Regions from separate parts of the Stenotrophomonas sp. 05N37 genome, predicted to be linked through region 1. Evidence: riboswitches for the same ligand, from Rfam matches in the RefSeq annotation. Region 1 holds a riboswitch; the other holds the start of a gene.

Region 1 (10,929 bases):
TACGACCCCAACTGTTACGCCGCTGGCGTGCAGGGCGTGCAGTCCTACCGCCACTCGCACTACGACAACGACCGCGCCGGTGCCACCGCCGACGTGGAGTGGAAGCAGACCCTGGGCAGCGTGGACAACACCGTGCGTGGCGGTGTGTGGGTGGAGCAGTACGATCGCAGCGTGCGCCGCGACTGGCACCGCCTGCTCAACGTCGGCACCGACATCGGTTTTGATCACCAGCCGTACTGGGTGCAGTTCGAAGACCGCTACAAAACCAGCGAGCATATGTACTACGTGGAAGACGTGGCCCGCGTCGGCCCGTTCAGTGCGCGCGTGGGCGTCAAGCAGTTCTTCGTCGACCAGAAGCGCAACCGGGTGATCGGCAACGCCGAGAACGTGCGGTCGGACTCCAGGTCCGATCCGCTGCTCTCCGCCGGTGGCACCTGGACCCTGCCCGTGGAAGGGCTGGAGCTGTTCGGTGGCTACTCGCAGAACTTCGCGGCGATCCCCTCCGGCGTGCTCGGCGAAACCGATGCGCAGCGCTTCGCCCGGGTCGAGCCGGAAACCGCCGACAACATCGAGCTTGGCCTGCGCGTGAGCCGTTGGCCCTTGACCGGTTCGCTGACCCTGTACACCATCAGGTTCGACAACCGCATCGTCTACCTGCCGGCGCGGTTGGCCGATGGCATCGACTACCTGGACGAGACCGATGGCGTCTACGAGAACTTTGGTGGCGTGGAAAGCACCGGTCTGGAAGCCGCGCTCGGCTACGGCTGGGACAGTGGCTGGCGGGTCAACGGGGCCTACACCTATAACCGGTCCAAATACCTGGGCAGCGGCAACCTGGCGCGCGACACCGAACTGGGCATCGTCGATGGTGCGCAGGTGATCGGCCAGCCCAAGCACGTGCTGGTGGTCTCGGCCGACTGGCAGGGCGAGCGCTGGAATGCCGGCATCTCCGGTCGCTACCTCGGCGAGCGTTACCTGGATGCCTCCAACATCAACAAGCTGCCGTCGGCCACCGTGTTCAACGCCAACATCGGGTTCGACCTGCAGGGCCTGTCGCCGAAGCTGAAGGGCGTGGGTGCCAGCCTGGTGGTGAGCAACCTCACCGACCGCCGCTACCTGGCCGGCGTGGATGGCAGCGATTCCGCCTTCATCGGTGCCCCGCGCACGGTCGGCGTCTCGGTCCGGGTCGACCTGTGACCCGACGCGACACCCCCGCGCCGGACATCGGTCGCCGCCGCCTGCTGCAGGGCGGCGTCGGCGCCGGGCTGGCGGCCCTGTTGCCCAGCATCGCCCGTGCGGCGGCGATCGCCCCGCATGCGCGCAGCGGCAGCCTGGAGGATGTGCAGCACATCGTGGTGTTCATGCAGGAGAACCGTTCGTTCGACCATTACTTCGGCACCCTTCCGGGGGTGCGCGGGTTCGGCGATCGTTTTGTCATCCCGGCCGCGCCGCTGGCCGCGGGCCAGCCGCCGCGCACTGTATGGCTGCAGCCCAATGCGGCCGGTACGCGGGCCATCGCACCGTTTCCGCTGGATACCGCCGCGCAGTTCGGGGTGATGCGCGTGGAAGGTACCCCGCATACCTGGCCCGACGCACAGCGTGCATGGGACCACGGGCGCATGGCGCAGTGGCCGGCGGCCAAGCAGGACCATGCGATGAGCTACTTCCAGCGCGCCGACATGCCGTTCCAGTTCGCGCTGGCCGAGGCGTTCACCGTGTGCGATGCCTACCACTGCGCAATGCAGGCCGGCACCAATCCGAATCGCCTGTTCCTGTGGACCGGCCACAACGATCCGCATGCACGCGGCGGTGGCCCGGCCGTGGCCAACTCGCACGACAACTTCCCCGAGCTGGGCGGCAACCCGCAGGCCTACACGTGGACCACCTACGTGGAGCACCTGCAGAACGCAGGCGTGGACTGGCGCATCTACCAGGACATGGCCGACAACTTCACCGACAACCCGCTGGCCGGCTTCGAGACGTTCCGCCAGGCCTGGCGCGGCGCGCCCGGCCACGATGCGGCCCTGCGCGAACGCGGGGTCAGCACGCGCGGGTTGGCCCAGCTGCGCGAAGACGTGCTGAAGGGGCAGCTGCCGCAGGTCAGTTTCATCATCGCCGATGCCGCCGGCAGCGAACATCCCGGCCCCTCCAGCCCCGCCCAGGGCGCGGCGTACACCGCGCGCGTGCTGGATGCGCTCACCGCCGATCCCCAGGTGTGGGCCCGTACCGCGCTGCTGCTGATGTTCGATGAGAACGATGGTTTCTTCGACCACATGCCGCCGCCCGCACCGCCGTCGCCCGACCCCAGCGTGGCCGGCGGCTGGGCAGGCGCGTCGTCGGTCTCGACCGAGGGCGAGTATCACCGGCATCCGTCACCGGGCAACGAGAAGGCCGATCCTCTCGACCTGCGTGGCCGCCCCTATGGCCTCGGCCCGCGCGTGCCGCTGTATGTCATCTCGCCGTGGAGCCGCGGTGGCTGGGTCGATTCGCAGGTCTACGACCATACCTCGGTGATCCGGCTGATCGAGCGCCGCTTCGGCGTGGCTGCACCGGCGCTGTCGCCATGGCGTCGCGCGGTCTGCGGCGACCTGACCGGCGCATTCGACTTTTCGCGTGGCGACGCGCGGCCCTTCGTCGCGTCGCTGCCAGCCACCGCCGCCACCGCCGCGCGTGCGGCCGCGTTGCCGGGCCGTACCGTGCCGGTCGTGCCCGAGGGCCTCGCGCCGGCGCGGCAGGCGCCCGGGGTGCGCCCGGCGCGCGCGCTGCCGTATCGGCCGCAGGCGAGCATCGTGCTGGCTGACGACCACGTGCGGCTGGACCTGGCCTGCGATGGCGCGGCGGCGGTGCTGCATGTCTACGACCGTCTGCATCTGGGCGCGATCCCGCGCCGCTACACGCTTGCCCCGGGCCTGCCGCAGCAGGCGCGCTGGGCCATCGATGACGCACGCGGCTACGACCTGTGGCTGCTCGGCCCGAACGGTTTCCATCGGCACTATCGCGGCCAGCCAGGCACCCAGGCACCGCTGCAGTCCCGCATCGACCGCGACGCTGGCCGCCTGCGCCTGTGGCTGCACAACCCCGGCGCGATGCCGCTGGCGGTCGCCGTGCGCGCCGGTGCCTACGTCGAGGCCGCCCCGCACCGGCAGCTGCGGATCGACCCGGGCGCCACCGTCGACATCGCCTGGGATGCCACGCCCAGCGGCGGCTGGTACGACCTGCACGTCGAGCAGCCGGGTGCGTCCCAGCGTCTGGCCGGGCGGGTGGAAGATGGCCAGCCGGGCAGCACCGACCCGGCGATGGGCGCCGAGCCGATGCGCTGGCTGGCCGACTGAGCAACGCGGGGCAGGCGCGCCCGAAAGGCCGGCCTCAGCCGTGGTGGCTACCGGCGGGCATCGCCTGGCCCGCGCCTGCCGCCGTCCACGCCCGCAGCCCCATCACCGCCAGCCCGACGAACACCAGGTACAGCCCGGCGGTGACGTCCAGCGACTTGACCAGGTACATGCCCACGTAGATCACGTCGACGATGATCCACAACCACCACGTGGCGATGTGCCGGCGTGCCTGCCACCACTGCGCCACCAGGCTCAGCGCGGCCAGCATCGCATCCAGCCACGGGAGCGCGGCGTCGGTCCAGCTATGCATCGCCGCGCCGAGCACGAGCCCGAACGCGATGCCGATGGCCAGGTCACGCAGCAGCGTGCGCCGTGCCAGTGGTGCGATCACGATCGCACCGTCCTCCTGCGCGTGCCGGTGCCAGCTGAGCCAGCCGTACACCAGGAAGCCGCCGAACACGACCTGCAGCAGGGTGTCCGAGTACAACCGGGCCTCGGCGAACACGCCCCCGTACAGGGCCACCGCCACCAGCCCGACCGGCCACGCCAGCATGCGCCGGCGTGCCATCAGCCACACGCCCAGCAGGCTGGCCACGACCGCCGACCATTCCAGGATCGCCGCGGCGTTCATAGCCCGAACGTGACCGACAGCCGTGCCTGGCGCGGCGCACCGGCGAACAGGTAATAGTCACCGGCGCTGCTGCCGGTATCCCGCCAGTAGAAGCGGTCGAACACGTTGTCCACCGACAGGTTCCAGGTGACCGGATGCTCGCCCAGCGCGTGCTTGAAGCGCAGGCCGAGGTCGACCACGTGGTAGGCCGGCGCGCGCACGCTGCCGTCCACCGTGGCCGCGTTCGCAGACGCGTAGCGCCAGCCGCCGGTGATCGCCAGACCGGAGGCGAAGGGCAGCGCGTAGTCGGCATGCACGCTGGCGCGCAGCTTGGGTACGTTGACCAGCTGGTGGCCCTCATACAGCGCGGTGCCGGTGCTGCGCGCGCGCGCCTGCAGCGCGCTGACGCTGGCAGTGAGCACCAGGCCCTCGGCGAGCCGGCCATTGGCGGTCAGCTCCAGGCCGGTGTGGGTCTGCTGGCCTTCGGCGACGAAGGTATAGCCGGCGTCGCTGGCGTCGGGCCTGGCGTACTGGAACGGCTGCGAGGTGCGGAACACGGCCGCGCCCAGGGTGAGTGCGTCGGCCGCGGCGTACTTGACGCCCACTTCGGTCTGGCGCGACAGCACCGGGGCCAGGAACGCGCCGTCGTTGGAGGTCCAGAACGGGGCTTCCTGGCCGAGCGAAATGCCGCGCACGTAGCTGGCGTACACATTCACTTCGTCGGTGGCGTTCCAGATCAGCGCGGTCTGCGGCAGGAAGCGCGACAGCCGGCTGCGGCGTTCCGGCGCGCCGCGCTTGTCGAAGGCGCGCTCGTCCAGGCGCACGAAGCGGCCACCGGCCAGCCATTGCCAGTCCTCGCCGAACTGCATGCGGTCCATGGCGAACAGCGCGGTCTGTGCGCTGTCCAGGCGCCGCACCGACGGGCCCGGCTGCAGCGGCGACGGCGCGAACACCGGCATCTGCGCATCGCCGATGTTGGCGGTGCCGACGTACTCGTTGACGTTGCGGCGCTTGTCGATGGTGCGCTCGAAACGATCGGCGCCGATGCTGAGGTCGTGGCCCACGCGCCCGGTGTCGATGCGCCCGCGCAGTTCGGCGCGTGCTTCCAGGTTGCGACGGGTGTCGTCGGGGCTGCGGTAGTCGTAGACGTCGTAGTCGCCATCGGGCGCGAAGTAGTTGCCCGGCACGCTGCCATCGGCGCACTGCGCGGCGTAGTAGCAGCCATAGGCGAAGGCCACGCTGTCATCGATCACCGACCGGCTGTAGCCGGCCGACACCCGCGACTGCCACTGCGCATTGAACTGGTAGGTATGCAGTGCGGTGATGTTGGTGCTGTCGATGCCTACCGGCCGCTGCCAGGGCTGGTAGCCCAGCATGTGCTCGCGGTCCACGCCGCGCGGCAAGGTGCGGGCGCCGAGCAGCTGGTAGCCGGAGGCCGAGCGCTGCGCGCTGGTCTGGTAGTTGGCATCCACCTCGAGCTTGCTGCGGTCGCTGATCAGCCAGTCGGTGGCCAGCGAGTAGAAATTGCGACGGCCCTCGGCGTGCTCGATATACGATTCGCTGCCATCCCAGGCCGCATTCACGCGCACGCCGACGCGCGGGGTCAGCCAATGCCCGGCATCCAGCGCCGCATAGCGCGAGCCTTCCGAGTCGGTGCCCAGGGTGACCGTGCGCACCTCGGCCGGACGCTTGCCCACGTAGTTGATGATGCCGCCGGGCGCCATCACGCCGGCGGCAAGGCCGGCCTCGCCCTTGAGAATCTCCACCTGCTGGATGTTCTCCAACGCCAGGCGCTGCTCGCCGGTGGTGCTCAGGCCGTTGAAGCGGTAGCCGGTGCCGGTATCCAGCGGGAAGCCGCGGATCGCGATGTTCTGGTAGTAGCCCACCGGCGCGTAGCTGTCGCCCAGCGAAGCATCGTTGCTGGCCAGTTCGGACAGCGTGCGCACCTGGCGGCTGTCCAGCAGCATGCGGTCCAGCACCGTCAGCGACGCCGGCGTGTCCTTCCAGTCGCCGCTGCCGAAGCTGCTGGTCTGGACGGTATCGGCCACCGGTTGCCGGGCCTGCACGCGCACGGCGGCAAGGTCGGTCGGGGAGCGTTCGGCGGCGTCGGGGGCGGCATCGCGGGCGTGCAGCGGCAGGGCGGCACACAGGGCGACGGTCAGCAGGGCAGGGCGGTAGCAGCGGTTCATTCGATTCGTCATCAGCCAGAAGAGACGAAGCGACGGCGCGCACGCACCGACCCATCCGGTCGTTGCGCCCACTGCACAAAGCTCCCTACGCCGGTATCAACCGGATCAGGTTCCAAGGGACTCTCTCAGCCTGGCTTCGCCAGGCACCCCCGCTTCAAGGGCTATTTCACCACAAACGCCGCGGCGCTGCCCGCCGGCGTTCAGGCGGCCGCGTGCAGCGCCGCGAGAAGGGCCTGCCCGTCGTGGCCCTGGAACCAGGCCGCATGGCCGAGCAGGAAGGTGTGGTAGGCCACGTCCGCGTTGGCCGGCGACCCGGTGACGCCCTCGAAGTACTCCACTTCGGACAGGGCAAAATCCAGGTGCACGATCGGCAGCAGGTCGGCCAGCAGGTGCACGCGCGCGGCCGACAGGGGCAGCACCTCGCGATAGCCGGCCAGCAGGGCCAGCGCGATCCCCGGCCGCGCGGCCGGGGCCGGCCGGTCGATCTCCAGCCAGGCAATGGCATTGCGCTCGATCGCGGTGGCCAGGTCGAACAGGGCACTGGTGGGCGAGGCCAGCCCGAAGTCGAGCACGCTCGCCACGGCCATCGTCTCGCCGTCGGCGCGCCACAGCAGGTTGGAGACGTGCCAGTCGTTGTGCGCCCACAGGCGCGGTTCGGCCTGCAGGTGGCCGGCCAGGCCGGCATGCCAGGGCAGCACCGCGCGCTGCAGGTCCGCGCGCCAATCGCGCCGGCCGAGATACGCTGCCAGGCCGGGACGCTGGTCGAGGTCGTGGGCGATCATGGCCAGCGGGTCGCGGGCACGTATCAGGTCGTCGCGCGCGACGAGAAGGTGGGTGTCGCGTTGGGGCGCGTGATAATCGGCGGCCGCCTGGTGCAGGCGTGCGAGCATGCGGCCGGCCTCGTGGGCCTGGGCGATCGCGGTCAACGGCGTCCACGACGGCGCATCGCGGTACACGTCCTCGCCCCGGCCCAGGGTATGCACTTCGTAGGTCCAGCCGTCGTGCGCCAGCGCGGTGCTGCCGTCGGCCGCGCGCAGCACCTGCACCACCGGCAGGCCCGCTGCACCGAGGTGGGCGATGAAGCGGTGTTCCTCGGCCAGCGTCGCCGCGCTGCGCACGCTGCCGTGGTGGCGCTTGACGAACACCTGCCCCGCGCCGGTGTCCACCAGGGCGGCCGCCGACAGCGGTCGCGGGCTGTGCCAGCGCAGGCGCGCCTGGCCGTGCCACTGCGGGTACTGCCCGGCCAGCCAACCGATCTCGGCCTCGTCGAGCGCCGGCCAGTCGGCGTCCACGGCATCGTTGTTGAGGCCCTGGACGAGGTGGGGAGCGTTGTTCATCGGGACGTGCGACGGGGGCGGTGCTGCTGCCGGGCGCCTAGGGTAGCGCGATACCGCCGGGGCCCGGAACGCAGAACGGGCGGATCATCGACCCGCCCGCTGCTGCTACGGCTGCATCGGCACCGCTGGCGGTATTACCAGCCGCGGCCGTGTCGGCGATCCCAGTCGCGGTGGCCGCGGTCATGGCGACGGTCGCGGTCGTAGCCATAGCGACGGTCATGGCGGCGGTCATCGTAACGACGGTTGTCGTAGCGACGGTCATACCGGTTGTCATGGCGATCGCGGGTGGTCAGGTTGCCGATCGCGCCGCCGGCGACGGCACCGCCCACGGTGGCGGTCGGGTCGCCGTTGGAAATCAGGTGGCCGGCCACGCCGCCCACCACCGCGCCCACCACGGTGCGCTTGTCCTTGCGGGACATGGCGCTGGCGTCGCTGATGGTGGCCAGGCCGGCGGTCAGGGCCAGGGCCATGGCCAGTCCACGAAGGCTGAGTGCGGAAATGTTGAGCATGTTCGGTTCTCCTGTCAGGTGCTTGCCACGGTCGGGAGGTGTGGCGACTGCCTGCCCACCGGCCTTGGCTACCACGCTGGGGGCCGGACATTGCCGGAACATTACCCCGGTGGACCGCTCAGCGTGCGTATTCATCTAGCGGCAGGACGCATGAAGCGGCGCTGAAAAAAGCCTGACCTGCGCATGAATCCGGCGCCGGTACATGCGCTGACGGGCGTCAGATTTCGCCGTCGCGCAGGTAGTCGAACAACTCGGCATCGCCCTTCAGCCCAAGCTTCAGCATCGCATCGCCCTTCTGGCGGCTGATCGTGCTCACGCTCTTGTGCAGCTGCAGGGCGATCTCCTTCACCGTCTGCCCACTGCCGAGCAGGCGCAGCACTTCCACTTCGCGCGGTGACAGCGGCTTGGTGCCCACGTCACCCACGTTGTGGGTGCCAATGGCATTGATGCGTTCCTTCAGGGTGCGGCTCATATACGGCACGCCGTGCTGCACGGTCTGGATGGCCAGGGGCAGCTCTTCCATCGAGGAGGTCTTGTCGACCAGGCCCAGCACGCCGGTGGAGACCACCATGCGCAGGATCGCCAGGTTGTTGGAGACGCTCAGCATCAGGACCGGCAGGTCCGGGAAACGCCGCCGGATCATGCCGATCATGGTGAACCCGTCGGCCTGCTGGCTGCCGGGCATCGAGTAGTCGGTCACCAGTACGTCGCACGGGTGCTGGGCGAGCGCGGCGAACAGTTCGTCGGCGCTGCTGGCTTCGGCCACCACCGTGCCGACCCCGCTGGATTCGATCACGGCCTTGGTGCCGATACGGACCACCGGATGATCGTCGGCGATGATGATGCGCAAGGTCATGGATTAGTATGGTCGCCGAGGCGGACGCCGCATGGGTCGTGCCGTGGTGGAAACATCATTCTACGGAGATCAGACCGCATGCGTACCCCGGTTGTCCGCTGGCTGGTTCTGCTGATCCTTGCATTCATGCCGATGTGGGCGATGGGCGCCGATGTGCCCGCGACCACCGCGTCGCTTTCGCCCCGCCAAAGTGAATGGCTTGGACGGCACCCTACCATCATCCTGGGCATTTACGACAGCGGTTGGCCGCCCTTTGAATCCATCCAGAACGGCCGTCCCCAAGGCCTGGGCTACGACTACCTGAGCCTGCTGGCGACGCGGTTGGGGCTGCGCGTGGAGGTCCGCACCTACCCCAGCTGGACCGCCGTGCTCGACGCGGCCTGCCGGGGCGAGGTGGACGTGGTGATGAACGTCACCCTGACCGCCGACCGTACCCGCTGCATGGTCTACACCCAGCCCTACATCGAGGCACCGTTGGCGGTGGTCGGGCGCCCGGACGACACCCGCACCTCGACCGACCCGGACCTGCAGGGCCTGCGCGTGGTGACCGAGGGGGAGTTCGTCACCAGCGACCAGGTGCGCGCGCGGTTTCCGCGGGCGGTGCGGATCAACGCCGCCGATACCCTGGCAGCGCTGGGCATGGTCGGCCGCGACGAGGCCGATGTGTATATCGGCAATGCCTACGTGGCCAGTACGTTGATCGGCGCCAAGGCGCTGCAGCGGGTCTCCCTGCTGCGGCCCAGCGACCTGCCGCAGGAGCGCCTGCACTTCGGCGTGACCAACGCGAGCCAGCCGCTGGCCGAGGCCCTGGACGGCGCACTGGCCCGGCTCACCAGCGCCGAGCGTGAGGCGATCGCCGATCGCTGGCTGCAGCCGTTGCAGTGGTCGCGCAGGTCGCAGCTGATCCTGGGCAACGCGGAAAAGCGCGTGCTCGCGCAACCGCTTCGCCTCGGCTTCGCGCCGCAGGCCGCCCCGCTGGCGTTCATCGACGCCGATGGCCAGCCCAGCGGCGTGGCCGGCGACTACCTGCGCCAGTTGAGCCTGGCTGGGGCGCACCTGACACGGGTGCCCGCACACGACTGGTTCGAGGTGCGCGAGCAGCTGCGCAAGGGCGAGGTCGACGCGATCATGGGCATCCCCAACGACTCCACGTACCTGGGGCCGGGCTGGGTGTTCAGCCAACCCTTCATCACCGTTCCCAACGTGATCGTGGTCGGCAGCCAGAGCCCGCCGGTACTGAGCCTGGCCGACCTCAACGGGCACAGCATCCTGGTCTCCGATCCCGATCGCCTGCGCGGTTTCATCCTGCAGCACGCGCCCAACGCACGCATCGTGCCGGCGCGCAGCGGCGAGCAGGCGCTGGCACGGCTCGCGCGCGGCGATGCCGACGCCTACGTCGGCAACCTGGCCACGGCCGATCGCATCGTGCGCGAGTCCTACCCCACGCAGTTGCACGTGACCGCGCCCGCCGGCCTCAACGATCGGCTGTCGCTGGCCGTCAAGCGCGAGTACGCCCCGCTGGCGACCACCTTCGACCGCGTGCTGGTCAATCTCGGCACGCGCGAGCACGAAGCCATCCGCGGCGACTGGCTCTCCGCCGAATACCGCAGCGGGCTGGACTGGCGCTCGATCGCGCGGTGGGCCGTGCCGCTGGCGCTGGTGCTGCTGACCGCCTTCCTGGTGCACGGCTGGGGCTATTGGCGGCTGCGCAATGAAGTGTCGATGCGACGACGGTTGGAGCAGCGCCTCGCCGAGGTCACCGACAACCTGCCGGCCACGGTCTACCAGGCGCGCCGCGATGCCAGCGGGCAGTTCTCCTTCCCCTACATCGCCGGCGACATGGAGGCGCTGTTCGGCCTCAGCGCGGCCGAGGCGATGGCCGATGGGGGGCAGGTCATGGAGCGGGTCGAGGCCCAGGACCGCGCGCGCGTGCGCGCGGCACTGGACCAGGCCGCACGCGACTTCGACGTGCTCGACATGGAGTTCCGCACCCGTCCGCACGGCAGCACGCGCTGGGTGCGGTCGCGCGCCACGCCCTATGCGGCCGAGGAGGGCCAGATGCTGTGGAGCGGCTACTGGGTGGATGTCACCGAAGC
Region 2 (10,929 bases), 360 kb from region 1:
ACGGCGGCTTCGGAGTCGGCGCAGTCCACTTCCAGCGGGTTGCACCAGCTACCGCGCTGGGTGATCGGGCTGCCATCGGCAGCCACCGAGTTCGGGCCACGGCCGCCATCGCGGCTGTACCAGCGGTCCTTGGCCCACACCGGATCCTGCTTGGAGTATTCGGCGGCCAGGGTCAGGCTGCCACGCTCACCGGAAGCGCCCAGCAGCATCGAGTACTGCTGCTCGTCACCGTCGCCGTTGCCGTACTGGCCAACGCGGACGCTGGCTTCGCCGCCATCGAACTTCTTGCGGGTGATCACGTTGACCACGCCGGCAATGGCGTCGGAACCGTAGATCGAGGACGCGCCGTCCTTCAGGATTTCAATACGCTCCACGGCGGCCATCGGGATCTGGCTCAGATCCTGGTAGCCGGCGGTGGTGGCGCCCAGGCGCTTGCCGTTCATCAGCACCAGGGTGCGCTGCGCGCCCAGGTTGCGGATGTCGACGTAGTAGCCGCCCACGTTTTCGCCGGAGGACAGCGAATCCGAACGCGAGATGGCCGGGGAGCCGGCCGAGGTCAGGTTGTTCAGCACGTCAGCGACGTTCGAGAAACCCTGCTTTTCCAGGGCTTCGCGGGTCATCGTCAGGATCGGCTGCTGCGTCTCCATGTTGGCGCCGCGGATGCGCGAGCCGGTGACCGAGATGCGGTCGAGGTCAGTGGTGCCGGAGGCAGCTTCCTGCGCCGAGGCAAAGCTCGGCGCCAGCGCCAGCGCAATGCCGGCGGGCAGAAGGCCCAGCCGCACTGCGGGAGTACGAAAATTCATTTATCTCTCCGAGGTACGTTAGTAGCGTGTTAAAACGCCTCGGAAAGTTACGACTGCGTTACGGTTAATTATTTGCGGGATGCCACCGGAGACTTTGCCGACTTTGGCGACAGCATTCCCACGCTCTCGCGGAAGCCTGACGCAGACTGCCCGTAACGCGCGCGAAACGCCCGTGCGAAGCTGCAGCAGTTGTCAAATCCACTCGCGGCCGCCACTTCGCCGATCATCATGTCGGTATCACGCAGCAGGTCGGCCGCACGCTCCAGGCGCAGGCGCGCCGACAGCGACTGCGGGCTTTCCTCGTACAGGCTCTGGAAGGTCTTGGACAGGTACCAACTGGAGAAGTTGGTCAGCTCGGCCAGTTCGCCGATGCGCACCACGCGGTGACTGTTGCCCTCCAGGAACAGGCGCGCACGCTGCATGCGGCCGAACACCTGGCGCTTGCGCACGCGCGAGCGGCCCGGGCAACGCTGCACGCCGGTGGCCAGCACGCGCTGCAGCGAGGCCAGGTGCAGCAGCACCGGGCGCAGGGACTGGGCCGGCTGGCCGCTGGCCAGCGCGTCGCGCCACAGGCGCAGGGCCACGCGGACTTCGCTGCGGCTCATGCTGCCGCGGCCGGCGTACAGGCTGCAGTCGTCCAGCTGGCCCAGCGCGCGCAGCGCATCCGGGGTCAGGCTCAGCCCGATGCACAGCCCGTCGCGACCGGCCTGGATCATCGGCCGGGATTCCTTCTCGAAGGCGATCCACTCGCGCTGGCGCAGGCGGAAGCGGCCTTCCTTGGATTCCACCCAGGCGCTGCCACGCAGCTGCATCCACACGGTGAAGGTGGTGCCGGCGGTCTGCAGGCTGCCGAGCCGGGCCACGCCCAGACAGGTGGGCAGCGCGCCGTCGTCGACGATCTTGTCCAGGGAAAGCGATTGGCCGCGATCGGCCAGGGAGAGCTGACGCATGACTGCACCGTGTTTGCCGTTACTGGGCAAACGTTTTGCCAAATCAGGCCGGCGCGGTCAGGAAGGTTCAACGAGATTCATCCGAATTCGACACGAGGCCGACACGAAGGAATCACGAAGACTATTTTCCCTTTGGCAACAAGGCGTTGGAGATGGCGGAAAACACCGGGGCAGGCGCATCGGGCAGCGTCATCACGCCGATATCGGCGCCATCGGCGACCGCCAGGGCCACGTACAGGGCGCTGCCATCGCGCTGCGCACTGAAGCCGTTGCCGGCGCTCAGGCGCTCGCCGTCCAGGCAGTACTCGACACCCGGCGCGCCGGCCGTGATGCGCGAGAACAGCGTGGCGCAATCGGCGCGGTTGGACAGGTAATCGACGCTGCCATGGGGGGCCACGGTCCAGGTGCGGTAGCGCCAGCGCGATGGCCGGTCATCGCTGACCTGCTGGATGCTGTCGGCAGTGAGCTGCGCATCGGCCGACCACAGCCCGCCCGCCGACAGCCGGGTGAACAGCACGCGCCGGGTGGAGGGATCGAAGCGCGCCTGCGAGACCCCGTCGATGCTGCCCAGCAGTTTCCACGGCGTACTGCGGCGGTCGAACAGGGACAGCCGCATGCGCTCGTGCTCGTCGCGATCGACCACCAGCAGGTGCTGGGCATCGGCGGCATACAGCGCCTGCAGCGGTTGCGCGACCGGCACCGGCAGCGCCACCACCTGTTCGTCGCGCGGGGACACTTCATAGATGATCGGATTGGCCTGCGCATCGCGGCCGGACACCAGCAGATGGGTGCTGTCCGGCGACCAGTCGGCGGCCTGCCGGGTCTCCGGGCGCAATCCCTCGACCGGGCGCAGCGATTCCGGGCGGCCCAGGTCGGCCCACCACAGGCCGTAGTTGCCGGAGCGGTCGGAGGTGAACACCAGTTGCCGGCCGTCGGGCGCGAGCATGGGCTGGCCATCGCGGCCGTTGGAGGCGAACAGGCGCTCGGGCTGGCCCGGCCGGCCGTCGGTGAGCGGCACGCGGAACAGGCCGAACTGGGCCTTGCGGTGGACGAAGGCGAGCATTTCGCTGTTGCGCGCCACTGCCGGCGACTGCGCATCGTCGATGCCGACATCGCGCAGCGTGCGGGTCTCCACGTCCAGCTCGTACAACCGCGATTCGCTGTCCACGCGCCGGCCGAACACGATGTGGCGGCTGTCGCTGCGCCACGCCCAGCCACGGATCTCGGCCGAATCGTCGGTGAGCTGCTCGGGCACCCCGCCGGCGGCAGGCAGGCGCCAGAGGTCGCCGATCTGCGGGTTGCGCACGAACACGATCCAGCGTCCGTCCGGCGAGTAGCGCGGGGCGTAGTCGAAGCTGTCCTCGGCGACCTGGTAGTCCAGTGGCGTCCAGCGCCCGCTGGCGATATCCAGCACGCGGATGCCACGGTGAGCGAAGCGGCCGGCCAGCGAGCCGAACACCAGCCCACGGCCATCCGGGGTCCAGTCGAAGCTGAGCAGTTCGGTGCCGTCGCAGCGGGTGACGTGGCGCACCGCGCCGCCGGTGGCACTGGCGATCAGCACCTCGCAGCCGGCATCGGGACCGAAGCGCGCAAAGGCGATCTCGCGCCCGTTCGGCGACCAGTTCGGAAAGCGGTCCGAGTAGCCGTCCGGCGTATCGGCAAGCAGCCGCGCGGGGGCGTTGCCGGAGGTCTGCACCTTGATCGTGCTGCCCTGGCGTGCGCTGCTGTCGGCCTCGTAGGCCACCTGCGAGCCATCCGGGGAAAGCGTGGGATAGGTCTCGAAGCCGGCGGTGGCGGTGATCAGTCGATACGGCCGCTGCGGGCTGCCGACCACGCGGCTGCCATCCTCGAGCACGCCGCTGCCGGCGGAGGCCGGCGCAGGCCGTTGCAGGAGCAGCGCGGTCATCACCAACAGCGCGATCAGCATGGCGATGCCCAGCGCGAGCAGCACGTAGCGCCGCATCCGTCGCCAGCGACTGCGCGGCGACGAGGCGACGCCATCGTCCGCGCCCGGCGCACTCGAAAGCACCGCGTCGGCGGAACTTTCGAGTGCGTCCGGCGCGGGCGCCGCGACGGCATCCTGCACGGTGACGGGCACGAGCAGGCGATAACCGGTCTTGGCGATGGTCTCGATGTACGGCGTGCCGGTGACATCGTCACTGCTGAACGCCTTGCGCAACTGGGTGACGGCCTGGGTGAGCACATCGTTGGTCGGCAGCGTATCGGGCCACACCTCGGCGAACAGTTCATCGCGGGTGACCACCGCCCCCGGCGAGCGCATCAACGCCTTCAGCACGCCCAATGCCTTGGGCGTCAGCCGACGTGGACGGCGCGCGCCCGGCACGCTGACCTCACGGGAGGACAACGTCACGGTGCAATCGCCGATCCTGATCACATCGACTGGGGGAGACTCGCTAGTGGGGCTGATCATTCCGGTGCTACGAGTGAATGCAGAACAACAGGAACGCAGCATCCATCGCAACCGAACACCGATCGAACGAACCGCCAGATTCCGCACATGCCATCAGCGCAAACCGCAAAAAAACTGAAGCGCGCGAATACTAGCCTATGCCGGTTAACTGCGCCTGTGCGCGTGGACAACATCAGGCTCTCTCTCGCCGACGAATTCACATAAATCGCTTCAGTATTCGCGCCTTCGGGCGCGACTTTTTTATCTGCGATTCAGTTTCGTCCACGCCGAAGCATGGTCAATCCGACCAGCCTGGAAACCACCAAAGCCACGTACATCACGCCTGCAAACTGCTCCAGCATGACCAGTGCCCGGGCCTGTGGATGCACCGGCACGACATCGCTCAAACCGACCCCGGACAGCAAGCTGAAGCTGAGATAAAGCAGCTCCATCCAGGTCCGCAATTCGGTTTCGCTGGTGGCCAGGAAACTGCCCGGGTACCACTGTTGGCAAACCGAGAAGGCGAACGCGAATGCCCAGGCGAGCAGGGTGAATGTCGCCCCGGCCGCAAACAGCTCGTCGCGGGTGACCTTGTGGTCCTGCAGCATGTAGGCGGTGAGGCTGCCGGCGGTATAGAAGTACAGCAGGCACTCCAGCAGTTGCGCGGTGGTGGTGAGTGCGGGCCGGCCCAACAGAGCGCCGCTGATGGAGAACACCACCGAGGGAATCGCGAGCAGCAACGCCAGCCACATGCCCAGCGGGCTGCGCCGCACCACCCACAACGCCAGGCCGAGCACGGCAATGCCGAACGCGCCGAACACCGCGCGGCTGGCCCCGGCCTCGTCCATCGCCGGGTACAGCAGCACGCCCAGCAACTGGACACCGAGCAGCCAGGCCGACGGGTGCCGGCGGGCGATGGCCAGCCATTTGGTGGTGCGTGCGATGGCCATGCCAGATCCCTTCCCTGCCCCGGTTGCCGCCGAGCTTAGCGCGTTGCCCGCGGTGGTCGCATGAGCGTGCCGGGACGGCGAGCGCGCCGCCCCGGCACGGGCCATCACGCCTGTCGGTACACGTCCGCGCCCAACGCGCGGAACTCCGCCGATTTGCCGGCCATTCCGTCCTGCAGCGCGTCCTGTTCGCCCAGGCCATGCTCGGCGGCATAGTCGCGCACGTCCTGGGAGATCTTCATCGAACAGAAGTGCGGGCCGCACATCGAACAGAAGTGCGCCAGCTTGTGCGCGTCCTTGGGCAGGGTCTCGTCGTGGAACTCCTTGGCCTTCTCCGGATCCAGGCCGAGGTGGAACTGGTCCTCCCAGCGGAACTCGAAGCGCGCCTTGCTCAGCGCGTTGTCGCGCACCTGCGCGCCCGGATGGCCCTTGGCCAGGTCGGCGGCATGCGCGGCGATGCGGTAGGCCATGATGCCGTCGCGCACGTCCTGGCGGTTGGGCAGTCCCAGGTGTTCCTTCGGGGTGACATAGCAGAGCATCGCGGTGCCGTACCAGCCGATCATCGCCGCGCCGATCGCGCTGGTGATGTGGTCGTAGCCAGGCGCGATGTCGGTGGTGAGCGGGCCGAGCGTGTAGAACGGCGCTTCACCGCACTCGCGCAGCTGCTTGTCCATGTTTTCCTTGATCAGCTGCATCGGCACGTGGCCGGGGCCCTCGATCATGGTCTGCACGTCGTGCCTCCACGCCACCTTGGTCAATTCACCGAGGGTTTCCAGCTCGCCGAACTGCGCTGCGTCGTTGGCGTCGGCGATGCAGCCCGGGCGCAGGCCATCGCCCAGCGAGAAGGTCACGTCGTAGGCCTTCATGATCTCGCAGATATCCTCGAAGTGCGTGTAGAGGAAATTCTCCTTGTGGTGGGCCAGGCACCACTTGGCCATGATCGAGCCCCCGCGCGAGACGATGCCCGTCACCCGTCGGGCGGTGAGCGGGACGTAGCGCAGCAGCACCCCGGCGTGGATGGTGAAGTAGTCCACGCCCTGCTCGGCCTGCTCGATCAGGGTGTCGCGGAAGATCGGCCAGCTCAGGTCTTCGGCACGCCCATCCACCTTCTCCAGCGCCTGGTAGATCGGCACCGTGCCGATGGCGACCGGCGAGTTGCGGATGATCCACTCGCGCGTTTCATGGATGTGCTTGCCGGTGGACAGGTCCATCACGGTGTCACCGCCCCAGCGGATCGCCCACACCAGCTTTTCCACCTCCTCGGCGATGCCCGAGGACACCGCGCTGTTGCCGATGTTGGCGTTGATCTTGGTGAGGAAGTTGCGGCCGATGATCATCGGCTCGCTTTCGGGGTGGTTGATGTTGTTGGGCAGCACGGCACGACCACGGGCGATCTCGTCGCGGACGAACGCCGGGGTGATCAGCGCCGGGATCGAGGCGCCGAACGCCTCGCCCGGATGCTGCCGCAGCAGCGCCGCCTCGCGGACCGCCTCCAGCCGCTGGTTCTCGCGGATGGCGACGAACTCCATCTCCGGGGTGATGATGCCGCGGCGCGCGTAGTGCATCTGGGTGACGTTGGCGCCGGCCAGCGCGCGACGCGGCTGGGTGCGCGACGGGAAGCGCACCGCATCCAGGCGCGCGTCGAGCGCGCGCGAACGCCCGAACGCGGAGCTCAAGCGGGCCAGCGGCTCGGTATCGCCGCGCTCGGCCACCCAGCCTGCGCGCAACGCCGGCAGCCCGGCGGCAAGGTCGATGGCGGCCTGCGGGTCGGTGTACGGGCCGGAGGTGTCGTACACGGTGACCGGTGCGTTCTCTTCGCCGCCGAACAGCGTCGGGGTGCGGGTCAGCACGATCTCGCGCATGGGGACCTGCACGTCGCTGCGCGATCCGGGCACGTGGATCTTGCGCGACCCCGGGATCGGCCGGGTGACCGACGTGGAGAGTTGCTGGGCTTGCTGCTGCAAGGTGGGGTGCGGTGCGTTCATCTGGCTTCGTCCTGGATCGGTTTCCGCACGGGACGTGGCGGAAGGGACGAAGCGGCGGCGCACGGCGGACGCATCACGGGCCGCCGTCGGACGGGGGCCCGATGGCGCAATGCGTCACCTGTTGCGAAGCATCCCTACGCCGGTGTCAACCGGATCAGGTTCGAAGGGACTATCTCAACCGTGGCCGTTGGGCCGCGGTACCCCCGCTTCGGGGCGAATTAGACCACAACGCCGACGCGATTGGCGCATCCCCGACGAGCGCCTCGGCGGCGCCGGTTTGAACGTGAACAATGCGCTGACAGTGCATGGCCTAGAATGCTGCGGCGCGGCAGGGCCTCTCCCGTCCGCAGCGGAGTTCCGCATCGCCCGGCATCGACCGGCTTGAATCGCCCCAGCGGGTGTTGTCGCGCTGGAGACGGCAGGCATTGGCTCGCCTCATTCGTACGGAGAAACTCCCCGCATGGTGTTTCGCATTTCCATCGCACTGATCGTCATCCTGGTGCTGATCGCCGGCCTCGCGCCCGGCCCCTTCAACGACGTGGTGCAGAGTGGCCTGGGCCACATCATCCGCAGCACCGGCTGGCTGTACCTGCTGGTGGTGTTCATCACCCTGTCGTTCCTGATGTACCTGGCCTTCGGCCGCCTGGGTTCGCTGCGCATCGGCGGCGAGGATGCCGAGCCGGACTTCTCCAACGCGAGCTGGATGTCGATGCTGTTTGCCGCGGGCATGGGCATCGGCCTGGTGTTCTGGGGGGCCGCCGAACCGATCTCGCACTTCATCAAGCCGCCGGAAGGATTGGCGCCGCAGAGCATGGAGGCCGCCCGTGCCTCGATGCGCTACGCGTTCTTCCACTGGGGCCTGCATCCGTGGGCGATCTATGCGCTGATCGGGCTGGCGATGGCCTGGTTCCAGTTCAACCGCAACGGCCGCGGCTTGATCAGCGACCTGCTGCAGCCGCTGATCGGCGCCCACCACCGTGGCTGGATCGGCACGGTGGTCAACGTGGCGGCCGTGGTGGCAACGGCCATCGGCGTGGCCACCACGCTGGGCTTCGGCACGATCCAGATCGCCGCGGGGCTGCAGCGGGTGTTCGGCATCCGCGATTCGATCCCGGTGCAGCTGACCATCATCGCGGTCGCCTTCGTGCTGTACATGGCTTCCACCACCAGCGGGGTCAACCGTGGCATCAAGTGGCTGTCCAATTTCAACCTCGGCCTGGCTGCGCTGCTGCTGGCCCTGGTGCTGGTGCTGGGGCCCACCGGCTTCATCTTCGATACGTTCACCACCACCATCGGCTCGTACCTCAATTCGCTGGTGACGATGAGCCTGCGCATGTCGCCGTTCTCCGGCAGTACGTGGGTGGCCGACTGGACGATCTTCTACTGGGCGTGGTGGATCGCATGGGCGCCGTTCGTGGGCTCGTTCATTGCGCGGGTCTCGCGCGGGCGCAGCATCCGCGAGTTCGTGCTGGGCGTGGTGATCGCGCCGAGCGTGCTGGGCTTCCTGTGGTTCTCGGTGTTTGGCGGGACCGCGCTGTGGTCGCAGATCTTCGGGCACGTGGACCTGGCCCAGGCGCTGGGCAACGGCTACGAGACGGTGCTGTTCACCATGTTCGACAGCCTGCCGATGCCGACGGTGCTGTCGGTGATCGCGCTGGTGCTGCTGATGATCTTCTTCGTGACCTCGGCCGATTCGGCGGTGCTGGTGCTGGCGACGATGTCCACCGAGGAAGCCGGCGATCCGCCGCTGGCACGGCGCATGGTGTGGGGCGTGGCGATCGCGCTGATCGCCGGGGTGTTGCTGCTGGCCGGCGGCCTGACCGCGCTGCAGGGCATGATCACGATCGCGGCGCTGCCGTTTGCGCTGCTGATGCTGCTGGTGATGTGGTCGCTGTACCGGGTACTCGATACCGAGTACGCCCTGCAGCGCCGCCGCGCCCAGCGGGCGCGACGGATGATGGACGAGTGGATCGAGCGCGAGATCGCCGCGCAGGAAGAAACGCGCGACGAGGCGGCGCGGGCACCTTAGTGGTGTGGCCGTGAGGCCCGTGCGTGGGGCGTGGCGGGAGAGCAGCCGAGCGTGGCTCGGCTCTACCTGGGATGGGTCGCGATTGTCGGGGTTGAGGGTGATGCTGCGTGGGCGTTTCGCGATCCCGTGCACCCTGCCCTCGGACACGTGGCTGGGCGGTTGGGGAGAGCAGCCGAGCGTGGCTCGGCTCTACCTGGGATGGGTCGCGATTGTCGGGGTTGGGGGTGATGGTGGGTGGGCGTTTCGTGAACCCGTGCACCCTGCCCTCGGACACATGGATGGGCGGTTGGGCGAGCAGCCGAGCGTGGCTCGGCTCTACCTGGGAGGGGTCGCGATTGTCGGGGTGGGGGTGATGGTGCGTGGGCGTTTCGCGATCCCGTGCACCCCGGCCTTGGGGACATGGCTGGGCGGTTGGGGAGAGCAGCCGAGCGTGGCTCGGCTCTACCTGGGATGGGTTGCGATTGTCGGGGTTGGGGGGTGATGGTGCGTGGGCGTTTCGCGACCTTTATGGGTGACGGCCGGTGGGCTGGGGTTGACGTTGCACTGGTAGTGCCGAGCCATGCTCGGCAGCAACATTCCTCAGCCATCGGTCCCCATGACAATGAGCGCGGAAGGCGCAGCCACGCATGGCGTGGCTCCCCCTCGCGTGGTCAGTACCCCGCCGCCTGCCCATCCTTGCGGCTCTCCGATGCGCCGTAATACACGCCGGTGTCGGGGTCGCGCAGGATCGCCTGGTAGCCGCCGTACGGGCCGTCGGCGAATACCACCCGGTGGCCCTTGCGCATCAGTGCGCGCACCGTCTCGTACGGGAAGCCGGTTTCCAGGTTGACCTCGCCGCCGTCGCTCATCGCGGTGGCCTGCCCGGTCGGTTCGGTCGAGCCCTCGTGCTGGATGCGCGGTGCGTCGCCGGCCTCCTGCAGGTTCATCCCGAAGTCGACCATGTTCATCACGATCTGCGCGTGGCCCTGCGGCTGCATCGCCCCGCCCATCACGCCGAAGCTCATCCAGGGCTTGCCGCCCTTGGTCACGAAGCCCGGGATGATGGTCTGGAACGGGCGCTTGCCCGGCGCATAGCCGTTGGGATGGTCCTTGCGTAGCACGAACATCTCGCCGCGATCCTGCAGGATGAAGCCCAGCCCCGGCGGGGCCATGCCGCTGCCCATGCCGCGGTAGTTGGACTGGATCAGCGACACCATCATGCCGTCCGCGTCGGCCACGGTCATGTAGATCGTGTCGCCCTCCTCCAGCTGCCTGGGCGTGCCGGGCTGCACTTCGCGCAGGGCCTTGTCCATCGAGATCAGCGCGCGACGCTCGGCGGCGTAGCCCTTGGACACCAGCTTGGCCACCGGCGCCGGCTGGAACGCCGGGTCGGTGTAGAAGCGGGCGCGGTCGGCGAAGGCCAGCTTCTTGGCCTCCACAAACAGGTGCACATGCTCGGGTGAGCCAAAGGCGATCTTCGAGAAGTCGTAACCCTCCAGCACGTTGAGGATCTGCAGCGCGGCGATGCCCTGGCTGTTGGGCGGCAGTTCCCATACGTCATAGCCGCGGTAATTGCTGCTCACCGGCTCGACCCACTCGCCGTGGTGGCTGGCCATGTCCTCGTAGCTGAGGTAGCCGCCATTGGCCTTGAAGTAGCTGCCGATGGTGCGGGCGATATCGCCCTTGTAGAACGCGTCGCGGCCGCCTCGGGCGATCTGCTCCAGGGTGTTGGCCAGGTTCGGGTTCTTCCACAGCTCGCCCTTGCGCGGCGCATGCCCGTTGACGGTGAACTGTTCCTTGAAGCCGGGGTACTGCGACAGCTTGGG

Evidence for each region. A riboswitch is a leader RNA that binds a small molecule or an ion and turns the genes downstream of it on or off. The one in region 1 is predicted to bind thiamine pyrophosphate.
Region 2: another riboswitch for thiamine pyrophosphate. It lies ahead of thiC (phosphomethylpyrimidine synthase ThiC); the one in region 1 lies ahead of AC1DGC_RS06310 (TonB-dependent siderophore receptor).

Annotation. Positions count from the first base shown of each region.
Region 1 covers NZ_JBFTNG010000001.1:1,459,324-1,470,252, forward strand. Annotated here, with positions in the region: gene AC1DGC_RS06295 (TonB-dependent receptor) at 1-1,197, shown strand, start outside; gene AC1DGC_RS06300 (phosphocholine-specific phospholipase C) at 1,194-3,332, shown strand; gene pnuC (nicotinamide riboside transporter PnuC) at 3,367-3,963, opposite strand; gene AC1DGC_RS06310 (TonB-dependent siderophore receptor) at 3,960-6,131, opposite strand; TPP riboswitch at 6,197-6,292, opposite strand; gene AC1DGC_RS06315 (phosphotransferase enzyme family protein) at 6,332-7,468, opposite strand; gene AC1DGC_RS06320 (glycine zipper 2TM domain-containing protein) at 7,603-7,977, opposite strand; gene AC1DGC_RS06325 (response regulator) at 8,195-8,833, opposite strand; gene AC1DGC_RS06330 (ATP-binding protein) at 8,912-10,929, shown strand, end outside.
Region 2 covers NZ_JBFTNG010000001.1:1,097,315-1,108,243, forward strand. Annotated here, with positions in the region: gene AC1DGC_RS04805 (TonB-dependent receptor) at 1-803, opposite strand, end outside; gene AC1DGC_RS04810 (helix-turn-helix transcriptional regulator) at 872-1,753, opposite strand; gene AC1DGC_RS04815 (winged helix-turn-helix domain-containing protein) at 1,875-4,184, opposite strand; gene AC1DGC_RS04820 (ion channel) at 4,436-5,113, opposite strand; gene thiC (phosphomethylpyrimidine synthase ThiC) at 5,218-7,095, opposite strand; TPP riboswitch at 7,209-7,310, opposite strand; gene AC1DGC_RS04830 (BCCT family transporter) at 7,556-9,124, shown strand; gene ggt (gamma-glutamyltransferase) at 9,775-10,929, opposite strand, start outside.